DNA from 3 places in the Arthrobacter sp. A2-55 genome. Region 2 is predicted to be linked to each of the others. Evidence: predicted binding sites of a transcription regulator. Region 2 holds the regulator's gene; each other region holds the start of a gene.
What was found. The regulator LexA, encoded in region 2, represses DNA repair genes until DNA is damaged. The targets are predictions, from matches to a motif close to TCGAACANNTGTTCGA.

Region 1 (9,627 bases), on a different contig from region 2:
TACGCTGGACTGCATTGAGGGTGCCACACCGGCTCCACCGGTGATCACCCAGGCAGTTTGTGCGGGCCCCGGAGTGACAACCCCGGCATCGCTTACGTACGCGGAAACCAACGGGATCATGTACTCCCAGAACGTTGCCACGGCCGCAGGCGCCACGGTGGTGGTCACGGCCACCCCGACCTTTGGCCACAAGCTGAACTCCGCAAACGGCTGGACCATGCAGGCAGACGGAACGGCCACCTTCGTGGTCACTTTCGACGCAGCACCTGACTGCATCGTCCCGGCAACTCCTGGCACGCCGACCGTCACCCAGGCGGTTTGCACCGGACCGGGAACGGCAAGCACACCAGCGTTGAAGGTGCCGGGAAACTCCGACAGCATCACCTACACCACTGACGGCACCGTCGCAGCAGGCAACACCGTCCACGTCATCGCGACACCGACCTTCGGCCACAGCATCACAGCCGGCAACGGATGGATGCTCAACGAAGACGGCACCGCCACCTACACGGCCACCTTCGGCACCCCAGACTGCATCGTGGGGGCAACCCCCGCTGCGCCAACCGTCACCCAGGCGGTTTGCACCGGGCCGGGAATGGCCAGCACGCCCACCATCACCTGGACAGCAGTCAAGGGAATCAGCTACTCCACCACCGGAGTGGTCGGGGCAGGCAACACCGTCACGGTGACTGCCACCCCGGACTCCGGATACAAGCTGAACTCCGCTGACGGCTGGACACTCAACCAGGACGGCACAGCAAGTTTCACAATAAAGTTCAGCGCCGCACCTGACTGCATCATCCCCGCCACCCCGGGCACACCAACCGCCACCCAGGCGGTCTGCACGGGCCCCGGAGCGGCATCCACGCCAACACTGACAGTGCCGGCCAACACCGACACCATCACCTACAGCACCAATGGCACCGTAGCCGAAGGCAACACCGTCCACGTCATCGCCACCCCGGCGTTTGGCTACAGCATCACCGCCGGCAACGGCTGGATGCTCAATGAGGACGGCACGGCCAGCTACACGTTCACCTTCAAGACGCTGGACTGCATTGTCGGAGCAACCCCGGCCGCACCGGCCGCCACCCAGGCGGTATGTGCCGGACCCGGAGTGACAACCCCGCCGACGCTCACCCTCGCCACAACGGATGGGATCATGTACTCCCAGAATGTTGCGACGGCGGCAGGCGCCACCGTGGTCGTCACGGCGACCCCCACGTTTGGCCACAAGCTGAACGCGTCCGACGGCTGGACTGTGCAGGAAAACGGCACAGCCACCTACACCGTCACCTTCGCTGCAGCACCTGATTGCATCGTCCCGGGCACCCCGGGCACGCCAACCGCCACCCAGGCGGTTTGCACCGGGCCGGGCATGGCAAGCGCAGCGGAATTGACGGTGCCTGCCAACACCGACGGCATTACGTACACCACCTCGGGACCTGCAACCGCAGGCACCACGGTCACTATCACCGCCACGCCGGAGTTTGGTTACAGCATCAGCGCAAGCGACGGCTGGACCCTCCATGAGGACGGAACGGCCAGCTACCAGGTGGAGTTCAGCACCCCGGACTGCATCGTCCCGGCAACGCCCAAGGCGCCAACCGTCACCCAGACCGTGTGCACCGGGCCCGGAACGGCGAGCACCCCGGAGCTGGCCTTCGCGGAAACGGAAGGGATCACCTACTCCCAGGACGTTGACACTGCAACAGGCGCTGTCGTCGCCGTGACCGCCACCCCGAACGACGGCTACAAGCTGGCCGCCGCCGAAGGATGGACGGCCCAGGAAAACGGCAGTGCAACGTACCAGGTGGAGTTCAGCACCCCGGACTGCATCGTCCCGGGAACACCGGAGGCACCAACGGCAAATCAGGCAGTCTGCACCGGCCCCGGAACAGCAACCACCCCGGAGCTGACCGTGCCGGCCAATTCGGACGGCATCACCTACAGCACCGAGGGAACGGCAGCCCAGGGCGAGACCGTCAGGGTCACGGCCACGCCGGCGGAAGGCTACAGCCTCACTGAAGGAAACGGCTGGATGCTGAACGGGGACGGAACGGCCAGCTACGAGATCCACTTCGACACAGTGGATTGCGTAGTCGCGGCAACACCGTCCGCGCCAACCGTCACCCAGGCAGTGTGCACCAACGGCACGGTGAGCACGCCAACCCTGGCGCTGGCCACCACCAAGGGCATCACGTACACCACAGCGGGGACGCCGGCCACCGGCAAGTCCGCCACGGTTACGGCGGTCCCGGCTGACGGCTACAAGCTCGCAGCCACCGCTGGATGGACCGCCCAGGCCAACGGAACCGCCACCTTCCTGGCAACCTTCAACAAGGTCGCCTGCCCCGTGGCAGTGGATCCACCGGCACCGCCTGCACCTCCCGCACCCCTGGCCTCCACGGGCTTCGACTCGGGCTGGAGCATCTCGCTGGCAATCATGTTCCTGGTGGTCGGTGCGGGAGCCGTATGGCGCAACCGCCGGCCCGCAGCCCACTAGGGCATGAACTGCACGGTCGCATGAAATAGCAGGAAAGGAACCCCGGCGCCACACAGGTGCCGGGGTTCCTTGCGTCCCATGGATTCCAGCCAAGCACGACGCCGGTCCCCTCGGTCCCGCTTGTCCCCGGCGGTCGGGCGCGCCGAGACTGACAAGACCGACAAGACTCCCCGCGGTCGAGCCGGTCGGGTCGGTCGAGCCGGTCGTGTCGTTCGAGCCGGTCAAGGCCGTCGAGACCCACGGGCCTTCAGGATTCGGGCATGAGGGTGTCATGAAGTCTGACTTCGCGTGTCGGGGAGGCCGTGGTGGTAGTTGTTGCGGAGTTTGGTCCTGGTTGGATCGAGTTTGTAGCTGGGCGTGTACCAGGGCGTGCCGAGTATCATTTCGACGCTCCAGTGCCCTTGGTGGACGGCATGGTGGTGCTCGACGCAGAGCAGGCATCCGACATCGACATTGGTCTCGCCGCCGTCCACCCAGGGATTTACATGGTGCGCGTCGCACCAATAGGCGGGGCGGGTGCAGTGGGGAAAGGAACAGCCTTTGTCGCGGGCGATGAGGATTTTGCGTTGGGCCTTGGTGAAGAAGCGTTGGGTGCGGCCGACGTTGAGGATCTCCTGACCATTGCCCAGGAGCAAGGTGGTCACGTCGGCGTCGCAGAGTTCGGTGCTGAACAGGCCCAGGGGCTGGGGCCCGCTGTAGGGAAGGAAGGCGATTCCACCCGGACGTCCGTCCTTGGTTTTTCGCTGGAGGTCTTCTTCGGTGGTGGTGATGAACAGTTGGGGTTTCAGCCCGCCGTTCGCGGGCAGCTTGCTGGTGCGGGCGGCCAGGCGGATGCAGTCGATCATGCCGTCCAGGAGGCGTTGGGCACGGGTGCGCCGATCCACCACCACAGGATTGGTGTTGGCGGGGTCGATCGGGTTCAGGCAAGGCAGTTCCTCCCCCGAGCCGGGCCCGGGAACGCGCACCCCGTCAATCACGTGCGGCCACGGTTCCTCCGATACTGGCCTGTCTGGGTTTCCGGCACTTCCGGAGCCGTCCTGCTGCGCAAGAGTGGTCGGTGTGGCCGATTCTGCGAGGTCCAGGAGCTCGCCGAGGCTGGTTTGTCCGGGGAGAACACCGTCCAGGACGCCACCGTTCCCGCCGGTTCCGGGGCCGGCCTTGGCCCACTTGTCGGCGCCGAGGCCGCTAGCTGTTCCGATAGTGGCTTCGATGTCATTGACGTCGGTGTGGGGGCGGGGGTTCATGGTGGAGTCGATGGCGACCATCATGACTTCGTACTTGGGCACCGTGGTCCAGCCCTCGAAGTGGATCAATCCCCGCCGGGCCTGGCGGAAGACGATGCCCTCCTTGGCGATCAGTTCTCCCTCGGTGGGCTGGTGCCCGTCAGGGTCCAGGACGTTGACGATCCGCACCCCCACTTTGGTGAGGGACTCCGGGTCCATGGTTCGCGCATGGCCTGTGAGGGTGGCCTCCACGGCGACCGCTTCGTCCTCGGTTATCCGTCCGCCGTCCGCGAGGTGGCGGGCCTCCTCAATAAACCGGGAGGCTGTCAGTGCCTGTTCCGCGGAGAGTTGCCCCGAGAAGAAGGCGGCCGCGGTGGTTGCCTGGGCCGGGGGTGTGGTGACAAGTGTCAGGTCGTTGCGCACGGGCAGGAATTGGTCCGCCAGGCGCAGGCGCCGCCCCGCCTCGCCCCGGCTCACCCGCAGCGAGGTGCTCAACAAGTTCATGGGGGCCTTGACGCCGTCAAAGCGCCCGGCACGCACCCGTCCGGCCAGGTTTCCGGCCACCTGAACCTGCAGGGCGGAAAGGAAGGAGCCTAGGTGTTCCAGTTCCTGGGCCCAGGACACGGCTTCCGCGTCGCTGAGGGAATCGACGTCCATCCCGAGCGGGGCGACCGGGCCGGCGTTCCGCGCGTCGGAGCCCGCATCCTGATCGGCCCGAGTTGACGGACCGGATTCGCCTGCGACGGGGGTGCCATCAGTCGCATCGAATGCGTTCGGGCCGGCATTCGCAGTGGCGGCACGGGTCAGGGCTTCGGCAAGGGCGATCAGTCGGCGGACATGCCCGCCAACGCCCCCGCCATCCCTTGTGGATCCGGGGTTCCCCGGCGTCCGTGTCGTCGCTTCCATGTCTCCAACACTACGGGTCACCACCGACAAAAACAGGCCATATTTCGAATATGTGTACTACCTTCCCGCTAGGTCTGCCTGTGGAGGGAGCAACGCAAAAATAAATTTGAACACGGCCGAATCCCGGGATCTTGACAGGCTCGATCGACGGGATCCCGACAGGCTCGACGGGCTCGATCGACGGAATCTCGACAGGCTCGATCGACGGAATCTGAACATGGCCGAATCCCGGGATCTCGAAAACTGAAGTTACCGGCAAGGAAAACCCGTCGGTAGCGTATGCACCCAACATCGACGGATCTACCATTGATTTCGTTATAGTTATATGTTTTGCGCGCGGGCAAGGCCTCCGGGGGAGATACGGGGCCTCGATGGGGCGGTGCTGGGCCGGCCCTACCCACCAATTCTCCATTTTGGAACCACGCAGGCATGCGGCCTGCCACGGGAGCCTGCTAGGGGAACTTCCCACGGGAATTTCCCACAGGGGCCTGCCACGCCGGCAGGCCACAGACGCCTGCCACGCCGGCAGGCCACGGCACAGGCAGCAGCAGTCCGCGGCGGTCCGCATGGGCATAGGAGCGCATCACCATGGCAACTTTGGACATCCATGACTTAACGGCATCCCTCACCGAAGCAAAGGCTCGCTGGAGCCCGCGCATCACGCCCCAGTCGCTGTTGGGCGACGAGGGCAAGAAGGCCCTTCTGGGCGTGATCTTCTCCCCCGCGGACGTGGCCCTGCGCGAGGCAGGACCGCAGGCCGCAGCACCGCCACCCGCCGGAGCCTTCTCGCCGGAGGTTGACTGGCGGAACAAGAACGGCAACCACGTGACCCCCGTCGAGGATCAAAAGTATTGCGGTTCGTGCGTGTCATTTGCGTGCACGGGCGTGGTGGAGTCCATGGCCTCGATCGAATTGGGCCAGCTCTTCGACCTTTCCGAGGCGGACTCGCATTTCAATTCAAACCACGGCCCGTCGTGCGCCGGCTGGAATTCGGACGCCTGCATGGCACAGCTGCAGGCCCGCGGCCAGGTCACCGACGCCGCGCTCACCTACATGAGCGCCTTCGACAACCCGCCCGTGATCGATCCGGCCACCTCGCTGTGGAAGCCGTACGTGCGCCCCACACCCAACCGGCCCGCCAGCCAGGTCACCATCTCCCGCCACGGCTTGATCGGTGACATCAACGCCCGCAAGACCTACCTGGACACCACTGGTCCCTGCGCGGCATCCTTTGACGTGTACGACGATTTCTACAGCTACTCCACCGGCGTCTACCACCACGTGAGCGGGAACGCCGTCGGCGGCCACTGCGTGGAAGTCATCGGCTATTCGGAGTCGGAACAGTGCTGGATCGCCAAGAACTCCTGGGGCACCGGCTGGGGCATGGCCGGCTTCTTCAAGATCGCCTACGGCCAGTGCAACTTTGACGTGTACGGCTTCTCCACGGCCGGCGGCGTCACCGTTCCCGCCACGCACGGCTGGAGCGGCTGGGAGTCCCTGGGCGGGATCATCACCTCCAAGCCCAGCGCGGTCTCCTGGGGCGCGAACAGGATCGACGCCGTGGCCCGCGGCACCGATTCCGCCGTCTGGCACCGCTGGTGGGACGGCAACAACTGGAACGGCTGGGAGTCCCTGGGCGGAGACTGCCAGAGCGGACCGGCCATCTGTTCCTGGGCCGCCGGGCGGCTGGACATGTTTGTGGTCGGCACGGACCACCAGCTGTACCACAAGTGGTTCGACGGCGGCTGGTCCGGTTGGGAGGCCCTGGGCGGCATGTTGTCCTCCGACCCCACCGCCGTGTCCTGGGGCCCCAACAGGATCGACGTCTTTGCCCGCGGCATGGACTCGGCCATGTGGCACCTGTGGTGGGACGGCAGCCACTGGGGCGGGTGTGAGTCCCTGGGCGGGGTCTGTGATTCGGCCCCGGCCGTGGCGTCGTGGGGCGCCAACCGGCTCGACACCTTCGTCAAGGGCACCGACAGCCAGCTGTACCACCAGTACTGGGCCGGTGCCGGCTGGTCCGGCTGGGAGGCGCTGGGCGGCTACGTTGGCGGGGACCTGTCCGCCGTCTCCTGGGGGGCGAACAGGATCGACATGTTCTACCCCGGTGCCGGATTCGCCATGATGCACCGGTGGTGGGACGGGGCTTGGAGCGGGGAGGAAAACCTGGGCGGGCTGCTGTCCTCCGGCACGGGCGCCTCCTCCTGGGCATCCGGCCGCCTCGACTGCTTCGTCGAGGGCACTGACTCGGCCATGTACCACAAGTGGTACGCATGAACGCAGGTGCGCAGTGATCGAAGTCAACGCCGGTGACATGTTCACCGTGGACTTCCAGGCCACGCCGGCCACGGGCTACCAATGGTCCGTGGCCGGCGTGCCTGCCGGCGTGGAATTCCTCAGCGATTCCTTCACCCCGGCGGGCAATTCCGCCGCAGTGCCGGCCACCGGAACGCACACCTTCCACTTCCTGGCCGCACGGCCCGGAACGGTGGAACTGCGCTTTGTCCTCAAGCGGTCCTGGGAAGCCACTTCGCTGGATGAGCGGGCCATTCAGGTGAACGTCACGGAGTGACCCGGCGTCAGGCGTTGCACCACCGGCATGGAGCCGTGATCACCATGCGTGGCATGGAGGCCGGGATCATCGTTATCCAGCAACGGCTGACAGGTCCTTGAGGGCCTCCAGCCGATCCACGGCCAGGGACGCACCGCCCTCCGCCTCCATCCTTGAGGCCAGCGCCGCAGCTGCCGCCTTCAGCGTTATGGCATGGACGACGGCGGCACGCAGCCGGTCTGGCGAGAGCCGCTTCGGGGAAAGCATCAGCCCAGCGCCGCTGGCCTCGACCCTGCGCCCCACCTCGGCTTGGTCCCGGCCAAAGGGCACGACGACGACGGGCACTCCGGCGGCAAGCGCCTTTTGGGTGACCCCGAAACCGCCGTGGGTCACCGCAACAACTGCTCGTGGCAATAGCAGGGAGTGGGGCGCGAACTCGACAAGGTGGGCGTTGTCCGGCACGGTGAAGTCCTCGAGGCCAGCAGGCATCGTGGCGACCACATCGAGGTCTTCCCCGGCCAACCCTTCGAGAGCATTTCTGACCAGCACGCCGTCGTCCTGAAATTCCGAAGATGTGGTGACCAGCACCACCGGCCGGGTCAGGCGGTCGAGCCAGGTTGGCGCCTCGCGGGCCGGATCCCAGCACAGCGGGCCGGTGAAGAAGAACGATTCCGGCCATTGGGTGCGGGGATATTCCAGCGCCCGGGACGTGAAGTAAAGAGTCAGCGGCGGGCGGGTAAACATGTCAACGGCGTCCCGCAGGGGCGTTGCCCCGGCTCTGGCCCGAAGCACATTCGTGCCGGGCAGGGCGACACGCTCAAGCATGCCCAAGGTCAAGGGCATGAGCAATCGGTTGCGAAGCCTGCCAAGCGGTCCCGCCATCGGCCGCAGGCCCGGCCCGAACGGGGGTATATCGGGAGCGGGCAGAGGTGTGGGTGAGTGCTGGATCGATGCCCAGGGAAGGCCGGAAGTTTCAGCGACCGCGGCCGCGCCCCAGCAGAGCACGTCCACGATGAGCAAGTCAGGCCGCTCCGCCCGAATGGCGCGCTGCACCTCGGGCACTTGGAGCTCCCCGCGGGCGATGAAGTTCGCAACACCGGCCTTCAGTGAGGCCAGCGGGTTGTGTTCCTTATAGTCGGCCATCTGTATGGTGTCGATGGCCGGATCCACAGGGTCGGCCTTGAATCCGAGTTCGCGCAGCCCGGCCACCTCGGCCGCAATGGTTCGAATGACCACCTCATGGCCCCGTCGCTGCAGCTCAAGTAGTACCGGAATGGTGGGGAACAGGTGGCCGCGTGAGGGGGCGGTGTAGACGAGGACCTTCATGAGAGCGTTCCTTCCAAGAGCTCCATGAGTGCCAGTTTGGTCTGGCGCTGGGAGAGGCGCTGCTGGCGACGCAGCAGATGCCAGGTGTAGAGGTCGCAGATTGCAACGAGCTGTGCGGCCAGGCGTTTGCGGGCCACCCCCGAGCGCGCTTCGAGACCGGAAGCAAACACGCGGGCGCACCACTCGACATGGACTTTCCGCCCGTGCTCGGCAATGTCGGCAAAGGCGGGGACCCGGTTCTCTTGCCGGAGCAGGTGCATCATCAGGTCACCCTCCGCTTCGTAGTACTCGAGCAAGTTTGCCACCGCACCGGCCAGGTCGCCCACGGGCGCATCCCGGCGATGCGCGTCCACCTGGGCTTCCTGGATCCGGGTGAGTTCAGCCACGATCTCCGCCTTGGAGCCAAAGCGCCGGATGACGGTCTGGACGGTCACATCCGCGTCGGCTGCGATTTGGTCAAGCGTGACCTCATCAAACAATGCCACCTTGAAGCGGGCGTAGGCCGCCGCCAGGATGCGCTCCCCCGTCTGCCTGAATGCGTCGGCGCGGACCGACATCACGTAACGCTGTTTCATGTTAGTAATACTAATTCTAAATATTGTCCGGGTCCATGCTTGCGCCACCGGGACCAGGCGGTCCGGCGTAAATCGGATCAGCGCTTTCCATTCACCGAATCGTGAAATAATTTCCCATATAGTCCCTTTCGAGCCTGGAGCACCATGCGCCGCCGTACACCTTCAGCCTCGGGATCCCTGCGGCGCGCCTGCGCCCTGGCGGCAGCCGCAGCAGTGGCCCTCTCCATGGCCGCCTGCTCCCCCTCCACCACCCCGGAAACCACCAAAGCACAGCTGGCCGCGCCCGGCTCCTGGCTGGTGCCGATGCAGGGCGAACGGGACGTGTCCGCCGTCGCCGGAGCCTATCCCATGAAACTGCAATCGCCGACGGCGGAGGGCTCGTGGGCCTACCTCGACGGGGCAACAAGCTTCAACGCCGACGTCGACCGCCAGCTGCTGGCCGCCCTGGACAAGCACACCGGCGCCCGCTACCAACCCGCTGTGGAAACCGCCCGCCAGGACAAGGCAAAGCTGACCGTCCAGGGGACCATCGTGCACACG
Region 2 (9,627 bases):
AGCACCCCGGCTGCGGCATGCGGAATTCGCGCGACCATGGCTATCAGCAGCAGCCGCCGCACGGGCGCTATCCGAAGCAGGGCCCGGTAGCCGGCAAAATTCACGTAAAGTCTTCTCTCTCGCGATGCATCGCAAGAGAGCGTCAGTTGCTCATTGCAATGGGGTTATGGTGTGGTGCCGGAATGGCGCAATCGTATTTGAACAGAATCAACGGACTCGGCGAAATGATCGCTGCCGGCCCAGAATTCCTGCAAGGAACGAAGCAGGGCCTCCACCGCAGGCTGGTCGAGCCCGGGCTGGAGGGTGATGGTGACAAGTAGTTCCGGTCCGGAGCCCCCGCCGGGGACTAACCGTCCAGACGGTTCAGTATTTTTGTCCCACAGGGATTCTATGCCCTTCCCGGGGCTGGCGGAAATGCCCACCACGGCCGGATTGGCGGCTGCGTCAACGGACTCCCGAAGCACCGCAAGCACGGCCGGGTCGCTGTATGCCGGCAGCCACTCCCGCTGCTGCGCAAGGGCCCACATGGCCGGGCGGCGCACCACAAAGGGCCGGTCCGAGCCAGGGTCCAGCACCAGCAGCTGCGCGTCCTCGGCGACGGCGGACAGTGCGGCCCGGGCGGTGTAGACAGCCACCGGCCGCGCCTCCGGATGCCAGGCGGACAGTGCCGCCGCGTGGGTAAAGGCTGGAAGCGCACGCCGCCCGTCGGGGGCCTGGACCGTCACGAGTGCCATGTCCGATTCCTTGTCCGCGGCCAGCCCCTGCTCCCCCACAGCCTGCGCGGCCAGCTGGGCCACTATGGGGATGAACACGCGCGCCTGCGCGAGGGACGCCACCACCGCCGCCTCGGAGCCTGTTCCCCCCAGCAACTGACCCACCGCAGCCTCGTAGCGCACGTCCGCAGCGCCGTCGTCCGCATCAAAGTTGTGGTAGCTTTCCCCCTCCGGAAGGGCACGCCCGGCCCACGGCTGCCCGGCGGAGTCAGTGGCCCCGCCGGCGCCGGCCAGGGCAGCGGCGATATGGCCGGGCAAGTGTCTTTTGTGCGTGGGAGGCATCTCTGGCATGGGACTATCGGCGTCCGGCCACGTCCAGGGCCTGCGGGAGCGTGAACTGGCCGGCGTACAGCGCCTTGCCCACGATGGCCCCCTCGACGCCGTCGCCCACCAGGGTGCGCAGCACGCGCAGGTCCTCCAGGCTGGAAATGCCGCCCGAGGCGACCACGGGCTTGGCGGTGCGGGCACACATTTCGCGCAGCAATTCCACGTTCGGCCCCTGCAGGGTGCCGTCCTTGGTGACATCGGTTACCACGTAACGGGCGCAGCCGGCGTCCTCCAGGCGGGCCAGGACCTCCCAGAGGTCGCCACCCTCCCGGGTCCAGCCGCGGCCTGCCAATGTGGTGCCGCGTACATCAAGCCCGACGGCGATCCGGTCACCAAATCGCTCAATGACTTTCGCCGTCCACGCCGGATTTTCCAGCGCCGCGGTGCCAAGGTTGACGCGGGCCGCACCGAGCTCCAGGGCGCCCTCCAGGGAGGCATCGTCTCGGATGCCGCCCGACAGCTCAACCTTGACGTCCAGTGCTGCCACCACCTCGCGCAACAGGGACTGGTTGCTGCCGCGCCCAAAGGCGGCGTCCAGGTCCACCAGATGCACCCATTCGGCGCCGTCATTCTGCCATGTCAGGGCAGCTTCCAGCGGGGAGCCGTAGCTGGTTTCCGAGCCGGCCTCGCCTTGGACAAGGCGCACGGCCTGGCCGTCGGCAACGTCAACGGCGGGCAGCAGTTCCAGGATGGGGGCATTGGTGGTCATGGGGTCCTCGGCGTTTTCATTCTTCGGGGTTGGGGCGGGCATGGACTCAGCCGCCCAGGGTAAACAGGTAGGCCGCCAGCAGTGACATCATGGCCAAAATGGCAAAACAGATGGGTATCCAGCGCGGTGTCTTTTGCTGGTAAAACGTGTAGGCGCCGCCAATAAGCATCCCGGCAAGCGCCATCAAGAGCAGGGACCACACTAGGCGGCGCCCTTTCGCAGGGACTGCACCCAGTTCCTCAGCAGCCGGGCCCCGGCGTCGCCGGACTTTTCGGGGTGGAATTGCGTGGCGCACAAGGGACCGTTCTCCACGGCCGCAATAAACGGAGCACCGTGTTCGGACCACGTGACCATGGGCGCCTTCATCTTGGGCTGGACCACGTCAAAGTTCCAGGTCTGGACCCCGTAGGAGTGGACAAAGTAAAAGCGTTCCGACTCAACACCGGAAAACAGGCGGGAGCCCTCGGCAACCTTGACCGTGTTCCACCCCATGTGCGGGACCACGTCGGCGGGCAGCAATTCGACGGTGCCTGGCCATTCGCCCATGCCGTCCACGCGCTCACCGTGCTCCACCCCGGCGTCAAAAAGCACCTGCAGGCCCACGCAAATGCCCAGGACCGGCCTGCCTCCGGCCACCCGCCGCCCGATCATGCGCAAGCCGTCCACGGCCTTCAGCTCCGCCATGACGGAGCCAAAGGCGCCCACGCCGGGCACCACCAGTCCGTCCGCGGACATGACGTCGTCGGGCTTGGCGCTCAGCGTGACAATCGCGCCGGCGCGTTCAAGGGCCCGGACGGCTGAGCGGACATTCCCCGAACCGTAGTCGAGGACGGTGACTGTCGGCCTGGCCGTAGTGCCAGTTTCGACGGAGTCGGTACTCACAGCAGTCCCTTCGTGGACGGAATGCCGGTGACCCGGGGGTCCGGCTCGACGGCGGCACGCAGTGCGCGGGCAAACGCCTTGAATTGGGCCTCCACGATGTGGTGGGGATCGCGGCCGGCAATGACCGTCATGTGCAGGCAGATTTGCGCATGCAAGGTAATGGCCTCGAACACGTGGCGCGTGAGGGAGCCGGTGAAGTGCCCGCCGATCAGATGGTACTCCTGGCCCGCAGGCTCTCCGCCGTGCACCAGGTAGGGGCGGCCCGAGACATCCACCACCGCGTTGGCGAGGGCCTCGTCGAGGGGGACGGTGGCCTCGCCAAAGCGCCGGATGCCCGCCTTGTTGCCGAGGGCCACCCGCAGCACCTCACCCAGGGAGATGGCCACGTCCTCCACGGTGTGGTGGACATCGATGTGGGTGTCGCCGGTGGCTTTGACGGTCATGTCAATGAGTGAGTGCTTGGAGAGCGCAGTCAGCATGTGGTCGTAAAACGGCACCGACGTGTCAATGGTCGACTTGCCCGTGCCGTCCAAGTTGATCTCGACCAGCACGCTGGATTCGCTCGTGGCACGTTCCAGCCGTGCCGTTCGTCCCTGGGCGGGCTGCGGGCTGTTCTCAGTCATTGTCAGGAGGTCCTTTGGATTGTTGGCTGCCGCCCGCCTTCCGATGGGCACAATGGGCGGCGGCCGCGCGCTTGGTGTACTAACAGTTTAGGAGGGCGGATGCCCATCCGCCCAACCGGGCCGGGCCCCTGTTGGCGGCGTGGGACCCCGTTGGGCGGCATGGGAGCGGCGACGGGGCCGCCCCCGCTCTCGGGTGGGGCGGCTAACGGGCCAGGATGGTGCGCAGCCCGTCAAGGAAGGCGGTGGTTTCGGCTTCAGTGCCTGCTGTCACCCGAAGGTGCCCGGGGATTCCCACGTCCCGGACGAGCACGCCAGCGGCCAGCAGCCCCTCCCACACGGCCTGTGGACTTTGGAGTCCGCCAAAGAACACGAAGTTGGAGTCAGACGGCGCCGGGGTCAGCCCAAGCGCTTCAAGTTCAGTGACAATGCGGTCCCGCTGGACCTTGATGGCTTCGACATTCGCCAACAGGGAATCCGAATTGCGCAGGGCAGCCACGGCCGTGGCCTGGGTGATGGCAGACAGGTGGTACGGCAGGCGGACCAGGCGGATGGCGTCGGCGACTTCGGGTGCAGACGCCAGATACCCGACCCGGGCGCCGGCGAGGGCAAACGCCTTGCTCATGGTCCGCGAGACCACCAGCCGCGGCCGGCCCTCCTGCAGCGTCAATGCACTGGGGGTGCCGGTGTGGGAGAACTCCGCATAGGCCTCATCGACTATGACAATGGCCTTCGACGCCTCGCCTGCTTCATACACCGCCTCCACGACGTTAAGCCCCAGCGCGGTGCCCGTGGGATTGTTTGGCGAGCACAGGAGGACAACATTGGGGGCCTGCCGGCGCACCTGGGCTGCGGCCGACCCGGCGGACAGGCCGAAGTCGCCATCCCGGGTCCCGGCCACATAGTCCGTGCCGGTGCCGCTGGCCAGCAGCGGGTACATCGAATATGTGGGGGGAAACCCCATGACACTGCGGCCCGGGCCCCCGAAGGCCTGGAGCAGTTGCTGCAGCACCTCGTTGGATCCGTTGGCGGCCCAGATGTTTTCCTCGGTCAGGCCGTGTCCCAAATAGGCGGCCAACGCACGGCGCAATTCGGTAAATTCCCGGTCAGGGTACCTGTTGAGGCCGTCGAGCTCGTCCGCCACAGCTTTCAGGATTGCTTCCTTGGCATCCAGCGGAACCCCGAAGGTGTTTTCATTGACGTTGAGCAGGATGGGAACGTCCAGCTGCGGTGCCCCATAGGGATGGCGCCCGCGCAGATCGTCGCGTAGCGGAAGCTGGCTGAGGCGTTCAAACTGGTCCATGGGACCAGTTTAAGGTGAACCGGAGCAGCTTTACGAACTCGTGACGGCGGGCGTCCCACCATGTGGTCACTTGGCGCGGGGTACGTAAAGCTGCTGCCCGGCCTGCAGGACGCCCGTGGTCAGGCCGTTGAGCGCCACGATATCGGAGACAACGTCCCGGATGTCGCGGGTGGGGTCGCTGGCGGCTGCTATCGACCAGAGGCTCTGGCCCTGCAGGACAGTCACGGTGCCCGCGTAGTCAGCCATGTCCACCGAGCTGTGGGTGGTGGCGGCATTTGCCGGGCTTGCAATGGCCCCGAGCAGCACCGCCAACAGGGTGAAAACCAGGGCCGACGCGACAAGGATGGAGGGGATGCCCAGCAACAGCACGCGCCCACGCCGGGTCAGCGTCAGTGGCCGGGCTGGAATATGGGGTCCCGCCTGGGAAAACACCAAAGCACTCATGATCGAAGTTCCTTTCACACCATGGAGGTTCATCCTGTGCGTTTCCTGCCCAGGGCAGGTGCCGCAGCGGTTCCGCAGGAGCCAACTTCCATACACATTTTCATTGCTAGAACGTATGTTCTAACCGATGTACTACAGTTTTAGCATCTATTGACGACTGTTGCCAAGACTCGATAGAACAAATGTTTGAAATTCGCCCGATTCTGGCTTAATCTTGAAGTCAAGGACTAGCTGCTAATGGCAGTCCACCAGCAGGCACTGACATTTATGGGCCACCCGCACAGGCGGGCCCCTACAGGCAGACAGAGTGGATGCAGGCAGATGGCTGCAGGCCACGAAAGGACCGAAGGACCATGGCGCTACCGGAACCTCCGCACCGCATCCCGCAGGCCCCCAGCAGGGCGGGCATGAAGGGCCTGACCGTGCGGCAGAAAAAGATCCTGGAATGCATCCAGCGCTCCATTGCCGACAAGGGCTACCCGCCGTCCATGCGCGAGATTGGCGACGACGTCGGCCTGGCCAGCCTGTCCAGCGTCACGCACCAGTTGACCCAGCTGGAACGGCACGGCTACCTCCGCCGGGACCCCAAGCGCCCTCGCGCCATGGAAGTGCTGATCCCCCTGGTCCTGGACGACGGCATGGTGGAAATCGAGGGAGTTGAGGCCCCCAACCGCATCCGCAGCTCCAACGGCCTGAACTTCGCCGAGCTCAGCAGCTCCTCCGACACGGCATTTGTGCCGCTTGTCGGCCGCATTGCAGCCGGCGGGCCCATCCTCGCCGACCAGGTCGTGGATGACATCATGCCGCTGCCGCGCCAGATTGTGGGCAGCGGGGAACTCTTCATGCTCAAGGTTGCCGGCGACTCCATGGTCGACGCGGCCATCTGCGACGGCGATTGGGTTGTTGTGCGGCGCCAAAACACGGCCAACAATGGAGAAATCGTGGCCGCCCTCCTTGAGGACGAGGCCACAGTCAAGACTTTCCGCCAGCGCGACGGCCACACGTGGCTGCTGCCGCAGAACACCCGCTACGAGCCAATCCTCGGCGACACTGCCACGATCATGGGCAAAGTGGTTTCAGTCCTGCGCAGCCTGTAGGCAGGCCCGCAGCAGGACCGGGAGGGGTCTGCGGGCAGGCTGCCCAGCTGGCGATGCAGCCGGCTGGGCAGCCGGCCCGCCCACCGGGCCGGCCCTACTTGCCGGACAGTCTCTGGAGTGCTGAGAGGGCCACCGTACGGTCCTTGGTGGACCAGAACGGCGGGAGCGCGGCGCGCAGGAACCCGCCGTAGCTGGCATTTGCGAGGCGGGAGTCAAGGACTGCGACAACACCGCGGTCGCTGCTGGAGCGGATCAGCCGCCCCACCCCTTGCGCGAGCCTGATGGCCGCATGGGTCGCGGAGATGGCAATGAACCCATCGCCGCCGCTTTGGGCCACGGCGCGGGCCCTGGCCGTGACGAGGGGATCGTCCGGGCGCGGGAACGGAATCCTGTCAATGACCACGAGCCGGCAGGAGGCGCCCTGGACGTCCACACCCTGCCAGAGGGACATGGTGCCAAACAGGCATGTGTCCGGTTCGTCGGCAAACTGCTTGATGAGCCCCGCCATGGAGGAGTCCCCCTGGCAGAGGATTTTCACCTTGAGCTTCTTCCGGAGCTTCTCCGCGGCGTCTTCCGCGGCCCGCCGCGAGGAGAACAAGGCAAGGGTGCCGCCGCCCGCGGCCGTGATGAGTGCCTCCAGTTCGGCGAGCTGCTCGGGCGAGTTGCCAAAGCCTGGCTTGGCCAGGTGCGCCGCCACGTACAGCATCCCCTGCTTGGGATAGTCGAAAGGTGACCCGACGTCCGCCCCGGTCCAGTCGGGTGCACCGGCGCCCAGCAGCCCCAGTCCCCCGGCCGTTGCCTGGAAGGACTCGCCAATGGCCAGCGTGGCGGACGTCAGGATGACGGTGTGGTCCGCGAAGAGTCCCTCGCGCAGCTTGCCGGCCACGCTGAGGGGCGCGATGTTGACGACAGGCGGTTCGCCGTCGTCGGCCTTTTGATAGCCCTGCCCCGGCTTGAACGTGCCTGGGCGCGAGGCCCACACCACCTCCCGGGAATCGCCGGCGGCCAGCAGCCTTTCGCACAGGTCAAAGATGAGGTTCAGCCGGGCCCGGGCAATGGAGCGGCCGCCATCAGCTGCGGCACTGCCTTCCGGCTTCGAATCGGACAGTGCCGCCCGGGCTGCGTCCCGCAACTGTTCGACGGCGGACGTGTGGGACTCACTGAGTCCATTGGGCAGCAGTCCTGTCGGCGTTCCCGCGAACGCCAGGTCCAGTGCGGCGGCGGCGGCATGCAGGGCATCCACCGAGATTCCGGTGTGCTTGCGAGTGCTGGACGCCGCCGCCTGGACCATCTGCACGGAGAGCTGGCCGGTGACGGCGCCGGTGACCCGGTCCTGCAGCTCATGGGCCTCGTCCACCACCACCACGTCGTAGTCCGGCAGCACAGCAATGCCTTCAAAGGCGCTGATGGCAAGCATGGCGTGGTTGGTCACCACGATGTCGGCCTCGGCACCCTTGGCCCGGGCCAATTCGGAGAAGCAGGTCTCGGCCAGCGGGCACTTTTGGGCGCCCAGACATTCCATGGACGTCACTGACACCTGGCGCCAGGCCTTGTCCGTGACACCGGGGAGCAGTTCGTCGCGGTCGCCTGTTTCGGTTTCCTCTGCCCACTCGCGCAGGCGCACCACCTCACGCCCCAGCGGCGAGGTGGGTCCCGTGGTGGCGCCGGGCAAGTGCGCCACGCTCGAGTCCTCCCCCAGGCTGAACAAAGCGCCCTCGGAGGAATCCTCTGAGGGGAAGCCTCCCCCGAGTTTGTGCCGGCAAACATAGTTGCTGCGGCCCTTCACGAGCGCCACGTCGATGGGCCGGGGCAGCAGCGGTTCGAGGGCGGCCAGCAGCCTGGGCACGTCCCGTCCCACAATCTGGGCCTGCAGCGCCAGGGTGGCGGTGGCCACGACGGACGGCTTTCCGCTGTCGAGGGCGTGCACGATCAAGGGAATGAGGTACGCCAGTGACTTTCCTGTGCCCGTGCCGGCCTGGACCAGCAGGTGGTTGCCTGTTTCGATGGAGTCAACCACGCGGCGGACCATCTCATGCTGGCCTTCGCGGAGCTGCCCGCCCATGGCGGTCACGGCGCAGTCCAGCAGCTCCAGCGCCTGTGCAGCCCGTGCCTTCTCGCCGGCGGAACTGTTCGGGCCGGTTGCGCCGGTGGCGGTTGCCGTATCACCCATGCTGGACAAAGGGCTCAACCTCGGAGGCCAAGTCTTCACGAACGTGCACATGTGCCATGGTGCCGTGTTCACCGTGCTCCAGGCTGATGATTTCGGCATCACTGCGGTGCAGCCTGTTCAAAACATCCCCCCTGTCATACGGGATCAACAGGGTCAGGTCAACGCTGGGCCGCGGGATGGATTCACTGATGGCTTCCAACAGTTCATCAATGCCCTGCCCGGTCCGGGCGGAGACCACCACGGTGCGGGGTTCGTGCTGGCGGAGCCTTTCCACCACAAAGGGGTCGGCAATGTCGGCTTTGTTCAGAATGATGATTTCCGGAATTTTCAGGGCACCGACTTCCGCGAATACGCTGCGCACGGCCGCGATCTGCCCCTCAGGGTCCGGGTGGGAAGCATCGACAATGTGCAGGATGAGGTCAGCGTCCGCCACTTCCTCCAGGGTTGAACGGAAGGCCTCCACCAGCTGGGTGGGCAGGGAGCGGACGAATCCGACAGTGTCAACCAGGGTGTAGCCCAGCCCGTCCGAGGTCTCGGTCTTCCTGACGGTGGGGTCCAGCGTGGCAAACAAGGCGTTTTCCACCAGGACGCCGGCGTCGGTGAGCCGGTTGAGCAGTGAGGACTTTCCGGCGTTGGTGTAACCGGCGATGGCCACGGAGGGAACCGCATTGCGCTTGCGGTTGGCCCGCTTCGTTTCGCGGGCAGGCTTCATGGCCGCAATCTCACGGCGCAGCTTGGCCATGCGGGTGCGAATCTTCCGGCGGTCAAGTTCCATCTTGGTTTCACCGGGGCCGCGGGAGCCGATGCCGCCACCGGCTGTGCCGACCCGCCCGCCGGCCTGGCGGGACATGGATTCGCCCCAGCCACGCAGGCGCGGCAGCAGGTACTCCATCTGCGCCAATTCCACCTGGGCGCGGCCTTCGCGTGACTGCGCATGCTGGGCAAAAATATCCAGGATCAGGGCGGTCCGGTCGATGACCTTGACCTTGACCACCTCCTCAAGGGTGCGGCGCTGGGAGGGGGCCAGGTCACCGTCAATGATCACGGTGTCAGCACCCGTGGCGTGCACGATGTCCTTCAGTTCCTGGGCCTTGCCCTGGCCCAGGTAGGTGGCAGGGTCCGGCTTGGCACGGCGCTGCACCAGCCCGTCCAGCACCTCCGAGCCGGCGGTCTCCGCCAGCGCCGCCAATTCACGCAGCGAATTTTCCGCATCAGCCATGGTGCCGTTGGACCACAGCCCTGCCAGGACCACGCGTTCCAGGCGCAGCTGGCGGTATTCAACCTCGGTGACGTCCTCCAGCT
Region 3 (9,627 bases), on a different contig from region 2:
TCAGCGGCACGCTGCCCGATTCCAGGGACAGCAGGAACAGCGGGGTCATGACCGCGCTGGCCAGGGCGCCGTAAATGAAGACAGGCTTGCGGCCGATCCGGTCCGCGAGCTTGCCGAACATCGGTTGGGTAAACAAGGCCACAAAGTTGGCGGCGACCACCAGCCACAGGGTGATGGTGTTGTTCACGTGCGCCACGTCCTGGGCATACTTGATGGCCAGGGCGCCAAAGACCGTGCTGACGGCAGCAATGAACGCGCAGCAGATAACCCTGACAACGTCGCGCCAGTGGTGCTTGAGCAGTTCGGCAATGGGCAGCTTGGCAATCTGGTCGTTCTTCTTGGCCTCCGCAAACGCGGGCGGCTCGGCCAGGGACCTGCGGATGAAGAAGGCAATGACCACCACGATGGCACTGACCCAGAACGGGATGCGCCAGCCGATGCCGTACTTGATGTCGTCCGGGAGGGCAACCACGGGGATGAAAATGAGGGCCGCCAGGATTTGCCCGCCCTGCGTGCCGGTCAGCGTCCACGAAGTAAAGAAGGAGCGCTGGTGGTCCTGGGCGTGTTCGAGCGTCAGGGACGAAGCCCCTGCCTGCTCACCGGCTGCGGAGAGTCCCTGGCACAGGCGGGCCAGCACCAGCAGGATCGGCGCCAGCCAACCCACCGTGGCAAAGTCCGGCAGGCAGCCAATGATGAATGTGGATCCGCCCATGAGGACCAAGGTGAAAAGCAGGACCTTTTGCCGGCCGATCTTGTCGCCAAAATGGCCCAGGATGACAGCTCCGAAGGGCCGGGCAACGTAGGCAAAGCCAAACGTGGCAAAGGACATGATGGCGGCGTTGGCATCTGCGCTGGGGAAGAAGACGTGGGGGAAGATCAATGCCGCGGCAGATCCAAAAATGAAGAAGTCGTAGTATTCGACCGCGCTGCCCAGGAAGCTGGCCAGGGCTGCCTTCTTGGGAGTCCCTTCAGTGGGGGCCAGGCCTCGCTCGCTGAGGCGCATTGTTTGTTTCATCGGATTCCTTTGTGTGACTGCGGTGTCTCAAAATACTGGCGTGTTGCGTAGTTCAAAGTTTTCGCGGCGTTTCCACATTGTGGCAACGACTTGTGCTATGTAGAAATCATGACCGTGACTGGCGTCACTTGTCAAGGATTACTTTCACCATCTAGTCACAGCTCCCACCATGTGGCAACATGGAACCATGACTGTGACTGAGGACACCAAGACTGACATGATCGGCAAGGCGCTGGGGCTGCTGGTGCTGCTGGGCTCGGAGCCGCGGGGGGCCAGTGCCTCCGAACTCTCCAAGCTGGCCGCCCTGCCGTTCAGCACCACCTACCGGCTGCTGGGCTCACTGACCCGGGACGGCTTTGTTGACTACGAACCGGACGGCCGGCTGTACCGGCTGGGCCTGCGCGTCTTCCAGCTGGGCCAGCAGGTCTCCAACCACCACGGCTTTGCCGGCACTGCCATGCCCATCCTGCAGCGGGTCACCGACGTGACGGGCGAGGCAACCATACTTTCCGTGCGCGACGGCGAACGGCACCTCACCGTAAGCAAGGTGGACGGACCCCAGACATTCCGCGTTACCAGCGATCCAGGCCACCTGGGCTTGCTCCACACCACCTCCGTGGGCAAGGCGCTGGTGGCCTTCGCGGCGGATGCCGACCGGACCCGGCTGGTGGAGGAGCTGGAACTCAAGCCCCTGACCGCCAGGTCAATTACGGACAGGGACACCTTCCGTGAAGAGATTGCCCGGGTGCGCAGCCAGGGCTATTCCGTCATGGACGAGGAAAACGAACTGGGCATGCGCGCGGTGTCCGTGCCGGTACTCAATGCCCAGGGCGTTGCGTTTGCCTCATTGGCCATTGCGGCCCCGATATTCCGGCTGACCATTGAACAGATGGTGGCCCATGTTCCGCTGCTGAAATCCGCCGCCGCCGAGCTGTCCGTCAAATTGCCCGTCAGATAACTTTTCACGATGTTCAAGATGTGAACATCTGTACAAAATACGAACAAGTGTTGTAATGTCATTCATGTCACCGGAGCGTCCGCCGGACGGACCCACCTTCCCGGCCCGCGGTGACAACCCCAAAGGAGCCATGCGCATGAGTATTCGAGCCGAGTCATATTTGTTGGGGCTCATCGGGGAAGGCGTCCTGCCCTCCCTGTCGCCGGCCCTGCACGAACGCGAAGCCGACCGCCAGGGACTGCGCCTGCTGTACCGCCCCATCGACCTGCTGGAACTTGGACTGGCCCCCACCGCCGTCGGCGACTTGCTGGAAGCCGCCGCCCGCATGGGCTTCAACGGCCTCAACGTCACCCACCCCTGCAAGCAGCTGGTGCTGCCCTTCCTCGATGAGGTGTCCGAGGACGCCCGCAGGCTTGGCGCCGTCAACACCGTGCTGATCCGGGACGGTGGCTTTATTGGCCACAACACCGACTTCTCGGGCTTCGGCGGGGCCTTTGCCACCGGGCTGCCGAACGCCCCCGTGGGCCGCGTGGTCCAACTCGGCGCCGGCGGGGCGGGCTCGGCTGTGGCGTACGCCCTCCTCAGCGCCGGGGTGCAACACCTGGACCTGGTGGACATGGATGGCGGCCGGGCCGTCAGCCGGGCTGAAGAACTTCAGGGCCTGTTCCCGGACCGCACAGTCTCCGGTGGCGGCATTGGCGGGCTGGACATGCTGGTGCCGGGCGCCGACGGCCTGGTGAACTGCACCCCCATGGGCATGAAGGAGCACCCCGGCGCCTCCTTTGACCTGGAATTGCTGACCCCGCACCACTGGGTGGCCGACATTGTGTACCGGCCCATCGAGACTGAACTGGTGCAGCATGCACGCAAGCGGGGCTGCCTGGTCCTCGACGGCGGACGCATGGCCGTGGGCCAGGCGGCGGACGCCTTCCGGTTGTTTACCGGCAGGGACGCCGACGCCGACCACATGCGCACCCACTTTCTGGACATGGTTGAACGCGAAGGCAGCGCAACAGCGGCCACCAGCCATGGAACCCAGCCGCTGCTCAGCGGGGCGGCCGGCTGATGCGCACCGGAATCGCCACTGTCTGCCTGTCAGGCACGCTCGAGGAGAAGATGGCCGCCTGTGCCAGGGCCGGCTTTGACGGAATTGAAATCTTTGAACAGGACCTTGTCACCTCCGCCATGAGCCCGGAGGAAGTCAGGAGCCGGGCGGCGGACTTGGGCCTGTCCCTTGACCTCTACCAGCCCTTCCGGGACTTCGACGGCGTGGACGATGAACAGCTCTCAGCCAACCTCCGCCGGGCCGCTGCGAAATTCACACTCATGGACAGGCTGGGCATCGACACCATCCTGGTGTGTTCCAACGTGGCCACCGCCACGCGCGGGGAGGACGACGTCCTCGCTGCGCAGCTGGCCCAGTTGGCGGGCCTAGCCGGGGACCACGGCGTCAAGGTTGCCTACGAGGCGTTGGCCTGGGGCCGGTATGTCAACGACTTTGAGCACGCCCACCGCCTGGTCCAGGCCGTGGACCACCCCAATTTGGGGACCTGCCTGGATTCCTTCCACATCCTCTCCCGCGACTGGGACACCGCCCCAATTGAAAAGCTGGAAGCCGGAAAGATCTTCTTTGTCCAGGTTGCGGACGCCCCCAAGCTTTCCCTGGACGTGCTGTCCCTCAGCCGCCACTACAGGGTCTTTCCCGGGGAGGGCCAGTTCAACCTCGCCAAGTTCATGGGGCACCTGGCCCGCACCGGGTACGACGGTCCCGTCTCCCTGGAAATCTTCAACGACGTCTTCCGCCAGTCCGATGTCACGAGAACCGCCGTTGACGCAATGCGTTCCCTGGTTTGGCTCCAGGAGCAAGGCGCCGCCTGGCTGGCGTCGGCAGGCGAAACGGAACGGCTGCCCCTGCGCATGGCCACGCTCCCCCGGGTCCCCGAGCCCACCGGGTTCAATTTTGCCGAGGTCAAGGCCGCCAGCACCCCTGCCGTGGAGACACTGCTGGGACACCTTGGCTTCACGTCCGAGGGGCGACACCGCACCAAGGACGTCCAGTTGTGGACCATGGGCCAGGCGCGCGTGGTCATCAACGAGGCAGCCCCGGAGAGTGCGGAGCCTGCCATCTCGGCCCTTGGCTTCGACGTCGAGAATCCCCTGCTGGCGTCATCCCGGGCCCAGCAGCTCCTGGCCCCGGTGGTTCCCCGCAAGTCGCAGGCGGACGAGGAAGTCTTCCAGGGCATCGCCGCCCCCGACTCCACGGAAATCTTCCTGTGCCAGGGCAGCGCCGACGGCGCGGCGGCGTGGACAAGCGAATTCGGCCCCGGCGCCGCCGGACGGGGCGGCAGAAGGCCGGGGGCTGTCATCGACCACGTGAACCTGGCCCAGCCATGGCAGCACTTTGACGAAGCCGTGCTGTTCTACACCAGCGCCCTGGCGCTGGAACCCCAGCCCTTCGCGGAGGTGCCGAGCCCCACAGGCCTGGTCCGCTCCCAGGTCATGGACACCTCCAACCGCGGCGTGCGCCTTGTCCTCAACCTGGCCCCGCTCATCCAGCAGGGCGACGGCGTCCACAAGAGCTACCAGGAACACATCGCCTTTGCCGTGGACGACCTGGTTGCCACGGCACGCGCCGCCAGGAAACGCGGCCTGAAATTCCTGGACATCCCGGAAAACTATTACCAGGACCTGGCGGCCCGCTTTGACCTGGAACCGGACTTCCTGGACACCCTGCGGGAGCTGAACCTGCTCTACGACAGGGACGCAGACGGCGAATTTCTGCACTTTTACACCGCCACGGTGGGCAGCGTGTTCTTTGAAATGGTTGAGAGGCGCGGCGGCTACGACGGTTACGGCGCGCCCAACGCGCCCGTCCGGCACGCAGTCCAATACGGCCTGCGGCATTCCAGCGCCTGATGCACGGCCAAGCCACAACACGAATTTGAACCCAACCACCCAGCAAACAACCACCCAGCAAACAACCACCCAGCAAACACAGGAAAGGAAGGCACCATGACCAGCCCGCGGCAAAACACCCAGCAGGAAATGAGCGCCGAGATCCAGGCCATTGCCTCCACGTACCGCCAGTCCCTGGCAGCAGGTGCTGCACCCTTGACGCAGCCCAGCCTGGACTACGCCCCCTACAGGAGCAGCATCCTGCGCCACCCAACCAAAAACCTGCACCACACGGACCCGGAAACCATTGAACTTGCCTCCCCCGCGTTCGGCCACCAGGATGTCAGCCCCCTCGAGGCGGACCTGACCATCGTCCACAACGGCGAACCCCAGGGCGAACGCATCAAGGTGGCGGGCAAGGTGCTCGACGGCGACGGCCGCCCCGTGGCCGGGCAATTGGTGGAAATCTGGCAGGCCAATGCGGCGGGCCGGTACATCCACAAGCGCGACCAGCACCCGGCCCCCATCGACCCGAACTTCACGGGCGTGGGCCGCTGCATCACCGGCGCGGACGGATCCTACGCGTTCACCACCATCAAGCCGGGCGCGTACCCGTGGAAGAACCACATCAACGCCTGGCGCCCGGCGCACATCCACTTTTCACTCTTCGGCAGCGAGTTCACCCAGCGGATCATCACGCAAATGTATTTCCCCGGGGACCAGCTCTTTCCGCTGGACCCCATTTACCAATCCATCGTGGACCAGGACGCCCGGGACAGGCTCGTGGCCACGTACAACCACGAGCTCACCTCCCCCGAATGGTCCCTGGGCTACAACTGGGACATCGTCCTGACCGGCCCGAAGCGGACCTGGACGGAAACTGAGGCACTCGGCGAGGACGGCGAACACCATGGATAATCTCACCCCAACCCCAGGCCAAACTGTGGGGCCCTTCTTCGGCTACGCCCTGCCCTTTGAGAAGGACAACGAGCTCGCCGCCCCCGGACGCCCCGGCAGCATCCGCCTGCAGGGCACTGTCACCGACGGCGCCGGAGCTCCCATCCCGGACGCCATCCTGGAGATCTGGCAGCCCGATGCGGACGGCAACGTTGTCGCCGAAACAGGCTCCCTGGTCCGCGACGGCTACACCTTCACCGGCTGGGGCCGCGCCTCGACAGGCAACACGGGCAGGTACACCTTCACCACGGTCAACCCCGGCGCCACCCGCCCCGGAGCGGCACCGTTCATCGCCGTCGTGCTGTTTGCCCGCGGGCTCACCAACCGCCTGTTCACCCGGATCTACCTGCCCGAGGACACCGCGGCCCTCGCCGCCGACCCCCTGCTTGCTTCCCTCCCGGAGGAGCGCCGGTCCACCCTGCTGGCCAGCCGCGAGCCCGACGGCGGCCTGCGCTGGGACCTGCGCCTCCAAGGTGACGGCGAGACCGTGTTCCTGGAGTTCGACGGCGCCCGGCACGCCCCAGCCCAGGGAGCGTGAGGTCCGTGCCCGGCACCTTTGGCCTGCTTTCCCCCGCCACCGCCGACCCGCAGCTGAGGTCGCTGACGGACGACGACGCCGTGGTGGCGGCCGTGCTCGCGGTTGAATCCGCGTGGGTCGCGGTCCTGGAAAATGCGGGCCTGGCCCCGGCCGGCTCAGCCGCCTCGGTCCAGGAAGCGGTGCGGGAAGGCTCCTTCGACGCCGCGGAACTGGCGGCGGCCGGGCAGGGAGGGGGGAACCCCGTGATCCCCATCGTGGCGCGCCTGCGCACCCTGGTGGCCGGCCGCAATGCGCCGGCGGCTGCTGCCGTCCATGCGTCGCTGACCAGCCAGGACGTGCTCGACACCGCCCTGATGTGGCTGGCCCGGAAGGCCGTGGCCCCCCTCCGGGAGGACGTGGCGGGTGCCGCTGCGGGACTGGCCGGCTTGGCCAAATCCCACCTCGACACGCTGCAGGTGGCACGGACGCTGACCCAGCATTCCCTGCCATCCACCTTTGGGCTGAAGGCGGCGCAATGGTTCCACGGGCTCGCGTCGGCTGCAGCACGACTGGACGCCATCGAGTTCCCGGTGCAGTTCGGCGGGGCGTCCGGGACGCTGGCTGCCGGCTCCGTCCTGGCCGCCAGCGCGGGCACGGATCCTTTCACGCTGGCCGATTCCTGGGCCCGTGAGCTGGGCCTGGCTGCGGCGCCGGCGCCGTGGCACACCAACCGGGCCGCCGTGACAGCCCTGGGTGACGCCCTTGCCTCCCTGTGTGACGCGGCGGGGAAGGTCGCCAACGATGTGCTGCTGCTCAGCCGTCCGGAATTTGGCGAGCTGGCCGAGCCCCGGGCCGCGGGCCGCGGCGTTTCCTCGGCCATGCCGCAGAAGCAAAACCCCATCCTGTCCGTGCTGGTGCGCAGTGCGGCCCTGGCAGCCCCCCACCATGCGGCACAACTGCACCTGGCGGCCGCCCTGTCCGTCGACGAACGCCCTGACGGCGCCTGGCACAGTGAGTGGGCCGCACTGCTGTCCCTCCTACAACTGGCTGGCGGCGCCCTGGCCGCCCTGCGCGAAGTGGCCTGCGGCCTGCAGGTTTTTCCGGCCGCCATGCGCCGCAACCTGGGACTCAGCGGCGCGCTGCTCTTGAGCGAGGCAGTCAGTGCCGCCGTGGTGCCCCTGCTCAGCGACGGGGGCGGCAGCGCCGGCGGCAGGGAACTGTTCCAGGCCGTGGTGGACCGGGCCCTGGCAGCACCCGCCGGGGACCAGGGGGCGGAATTCGCCCGGCTCCTGCGGGACGCCGTGCCGCGGCATGCACTGTCCGATGCCGGGCTGGACGCCTTGCTGGATCCTGCCGGCTACCTGGGTGAAAGCCGTGCAATTGTCACACGAATATTTGCCGCCCACCCCCAGTGGGCGCCGGAAGGAACCAGCCATGAGTGAGGCAAGGGAAATGGTCGTGGACACCCGCGTGCCCGCCGTCAAGGCGGTGCTGCTGTCCCCGCAGCGGCCCCTCGGGCAGCACCCGCTGCTGGTGGTGGGCTGTTCACTGGGCACTTCCTCCGTGCTGTGGGAGCACGTGGGGGCCCTCCTGGGCGGCGGCACAGGCGGCGGGACAGGCGGCCAGAACGACGGCGGCACCCCTGTGGACGTGGTTGCCTGGGACCTGCCGGGGCACGGGGTGTCCCCGGCCTCGGAGTCGCCCTTCACCGTCGCCGGGCTCGCGGAAGCCGTCATCACACTGGTTGATTCGATCGCCCCGGGCGCACAATTCCACTACGCCGGCGTCTCCCTGGGCGGGGCAGTGGGTTTGCAGCTCGGAATTGACCACGGAACGCGGCTCCTGGGCCTGTCCGTGCAGTGCTCCGGGCCCAAGCTCGGCTCACCCGAAGCGTGGGCCGAGAGGGCCAATACCGTCCGCACCCAGGGCACGCCCGTCATGATCCAAGGCTCGGCCCAGCGCTGGTTTGCCAAGGGGTCCATGGACCGCGACCCCGTCCTGGCCAGCCGGCTGCTCCATTCCCTGCGGGACGCCGACCGCTTCAGCTACGCCCACTGTTGCGGCGCTCTGGCCGGCTTTGACGTCCGCGGCGAACTGGGCCGGATCAGGGTGCCGTTCCAGGCCGTGGCCGGAGAGGAGGACACCGTGGCGCCGCCGGAGATGGCGCAGGCCATGGTGGACGCCGTCAACGCCACCCCCAACGCTCCCTCACCAAACGGGGCGCTTTCCGTGACCCTCCCGCATGTTTCCCACCTGGCCCCGGCCGAAGCGCCCGGCGAAGTGGCCCGGCTGCTCCGCAGCCTGATCGAATGGAACCAGCCATGACCGCCACAACAGCACCCCAGCCCGGCAGCGCCGGATCCGAAGACGTGCCGCCCCAAGGCGCAGTCACGCCGGAGGCCACCACGGCGGAGGTGTACCGCGCCGGGTTGGCCGTCCGCCGCGAAGTGCTCGGGGACGCCCATGTTGACCGGGCCGGCGCGGCCATGGACGGCTTCACCGCCGACTTCCAGGACATGATCACCCGCATCGCCTGGGGGGGCATCTGGACCCGGCCGGGCCTCAGCCGGCAGATGCGCTCCGCGGTGACCATTACCGCCATGGTGGCCCACGGCCACTGGGAAGAACTGGCCATGCACCTCCGGGCGGCGCTGCGCAACGGACTGTCCCGGGACGAGATCAAAGAGATCCTGCTCCAAACCGCCATCTACTGCGGGGTCCCCTCCGCCAACACGGCCTTCAAGACCGCCCAGGAAGTCTTTGCCGGCCTCGACAACGAGCCGGCCGAAGCAGCCACCCAGAAAGACGAACTGCCATGAACCACGCGTACCTTTACGACGCTGTCCGCACACCCTTCGGCAAATTTGGATCCACCCTGGCCGGGGTCCGCCCGGATGACCTGGCCGCACACGTGGTCCGGGAATCCGTGGCCCGCGCGCCCCGGCTGGACGTAACCAGGATTGACGAGGTGGTGTTTGGCAACGCGAACGGCGCCGGGGAGGAAAACAGGAACGTGGCACGCATGGCCACCCTGCTGGCCGGGCTGCCCACCTCCATCCCCGGCACCACGGTCAACCGCCTGTGCGGCTCCTCCCTGGACGCGGCCATGATCGCATCCCGCCAAATCAACGTCGGCGACGCCGAGCTGGTGCTGGTGGGTGGCGCCGAGTCGATGAGCCGGGCGCCGTGGGTGCTGCCCAAGACGGAGCGCCCCTTCCCGGCCGGCGATCTGTCCCTCTCCTCCACCACCCTGGGCTGGCGTTTGGTCAACCCGGACATGCCCGG

Region 1: LPN03_RS13710 (HNH endonuclease signature motif containing protein) is a predicted target of LexA. The motif match lies at 4,680-4,695, and genes of this name have one in related genera.
Region 3: LPN03_RS08725 (shikimate dehydrogenase) is a predicted target of LexA. The motif match lies at 2,013-2,028, and genes of this name have one in related genera.

What each region holds. Positions count from the first base shown of each region.
Region 1 covers NZ_JAJLOZ010000049.1:12,256-21,882, forward strand. Annotated here, with positions in the region: gene LPN03_RS13705 (beta strand repeat-containing protein) at 1-2,506, shown strand, start outside; gene LPN03_RS13710 (HNH endonuclease signature motif containing protein) at 2,776-4,635, opposite strand; gene LPN03_RS13715 (C1 family peptidase) at 5,224-6,912, shown strand; gene LPN03_RS13720 (protease inhibitor I42 family protein) at 6,926-7,207, shown strand; gene LPN03_RS13725 (glycosyltransferase) at 7,280-8,512, opposite strand; gene LPN03_RS13730 (TetR/AcrR family transcriptional regulator) at 8,509-9,087, opposite strand; gene LPN03_RS13735 (polysaccharide deacetylase family protein) at 9,232-9,627, shown strand, end outside.
Region 2 covers NZ_JAJLOZ010000007.1:38,305-47,931, reverse strand. Annotated here, with positions in the region: gene LPN03_RS03740 (MFS transporter) at 1-104, opposite strand, end outside; gene LPN03_RS03735 (SseB family protein) at 165-1,064, opposite strand; gene priA (bifunctional 1-(5-phosphoribosyl)-5-((5-phosphoribosylamino)methylideneamino)imidazole-4-carboxamide isomerase/phosphoribosylanthranilate isomerase PriA) at 1,069-1,809, opposite strand; gene LPN03_RS03725 (hypothetical protein) at 1,856-2,011, opposite strand; gene hisH (imidazole glycerol phosphate synthase subunit HisH) at 2,011-2,691, opposite strand; gene hisB (imidazoleglycerol-phosphate dehydratase HisB) at 2,688-3,314, opposite strand; gene LPN03_RS03710 (histidinol-phosphate transaminase) at 3,517-4,614, opposite strand; gene LPN03_RS03705 (LysM peptidoglycan-binding domain-containing protein) at 4,681-5,058, opposite strand; gene lexA (transcriptional repressor LexA) at 5,412-6,155, shown strand; gene LPN03_RS03695 (ATP-dependent DNA helicase) at 6,250-8,325, opposite strand; gene hflX (GTPase HflX) at 8,318-9,627, opposite strand, start outside.
Region 3 covers NZ_JAJLOZ010000024.1:44,415-54,041, reverse strand. Annotated here, with positions in the region: gene LPN03_RS08735 (MFS transporter) at 1-1,015, opposite strand, end outside; gene LPN03_RS08730 (IclR family transcriptional regulator) at 1,203-1,973, shown strand; gene LPN03_RS08725 (shikimate dehydrogenase) at 2,110-3,039, shown strand; gene LPN03_RS08720 (bifunctional sugar phosphate isomerase/epimerase/4-hydroxyphenylpyruvate dioxygenase family protein) at 3,039-4,889, shown strand; gene pcaH (protocatechuate 3,4-dioxygenase subunit beta) at 4,986-5,786, shown strand; gene pcaG (protocatechuate 3,4-dioxygenase subunit alpha) at 5,779-6,363, shown strand; gene LPN03_RS08705 (lyase family protein) at 6,369-7,784, shown strand; gene LPN03_RS08700 (alpha/beta fold hydrolase) at 7,777-8,667, shown strand; gene pcaC (4-carboxymuconolactone decarboxylase) at 8,664-9,161, shown strand; gene LPN03_RS08690 (thiolase family protein) at 9,158-9,627, shown strand, end outside.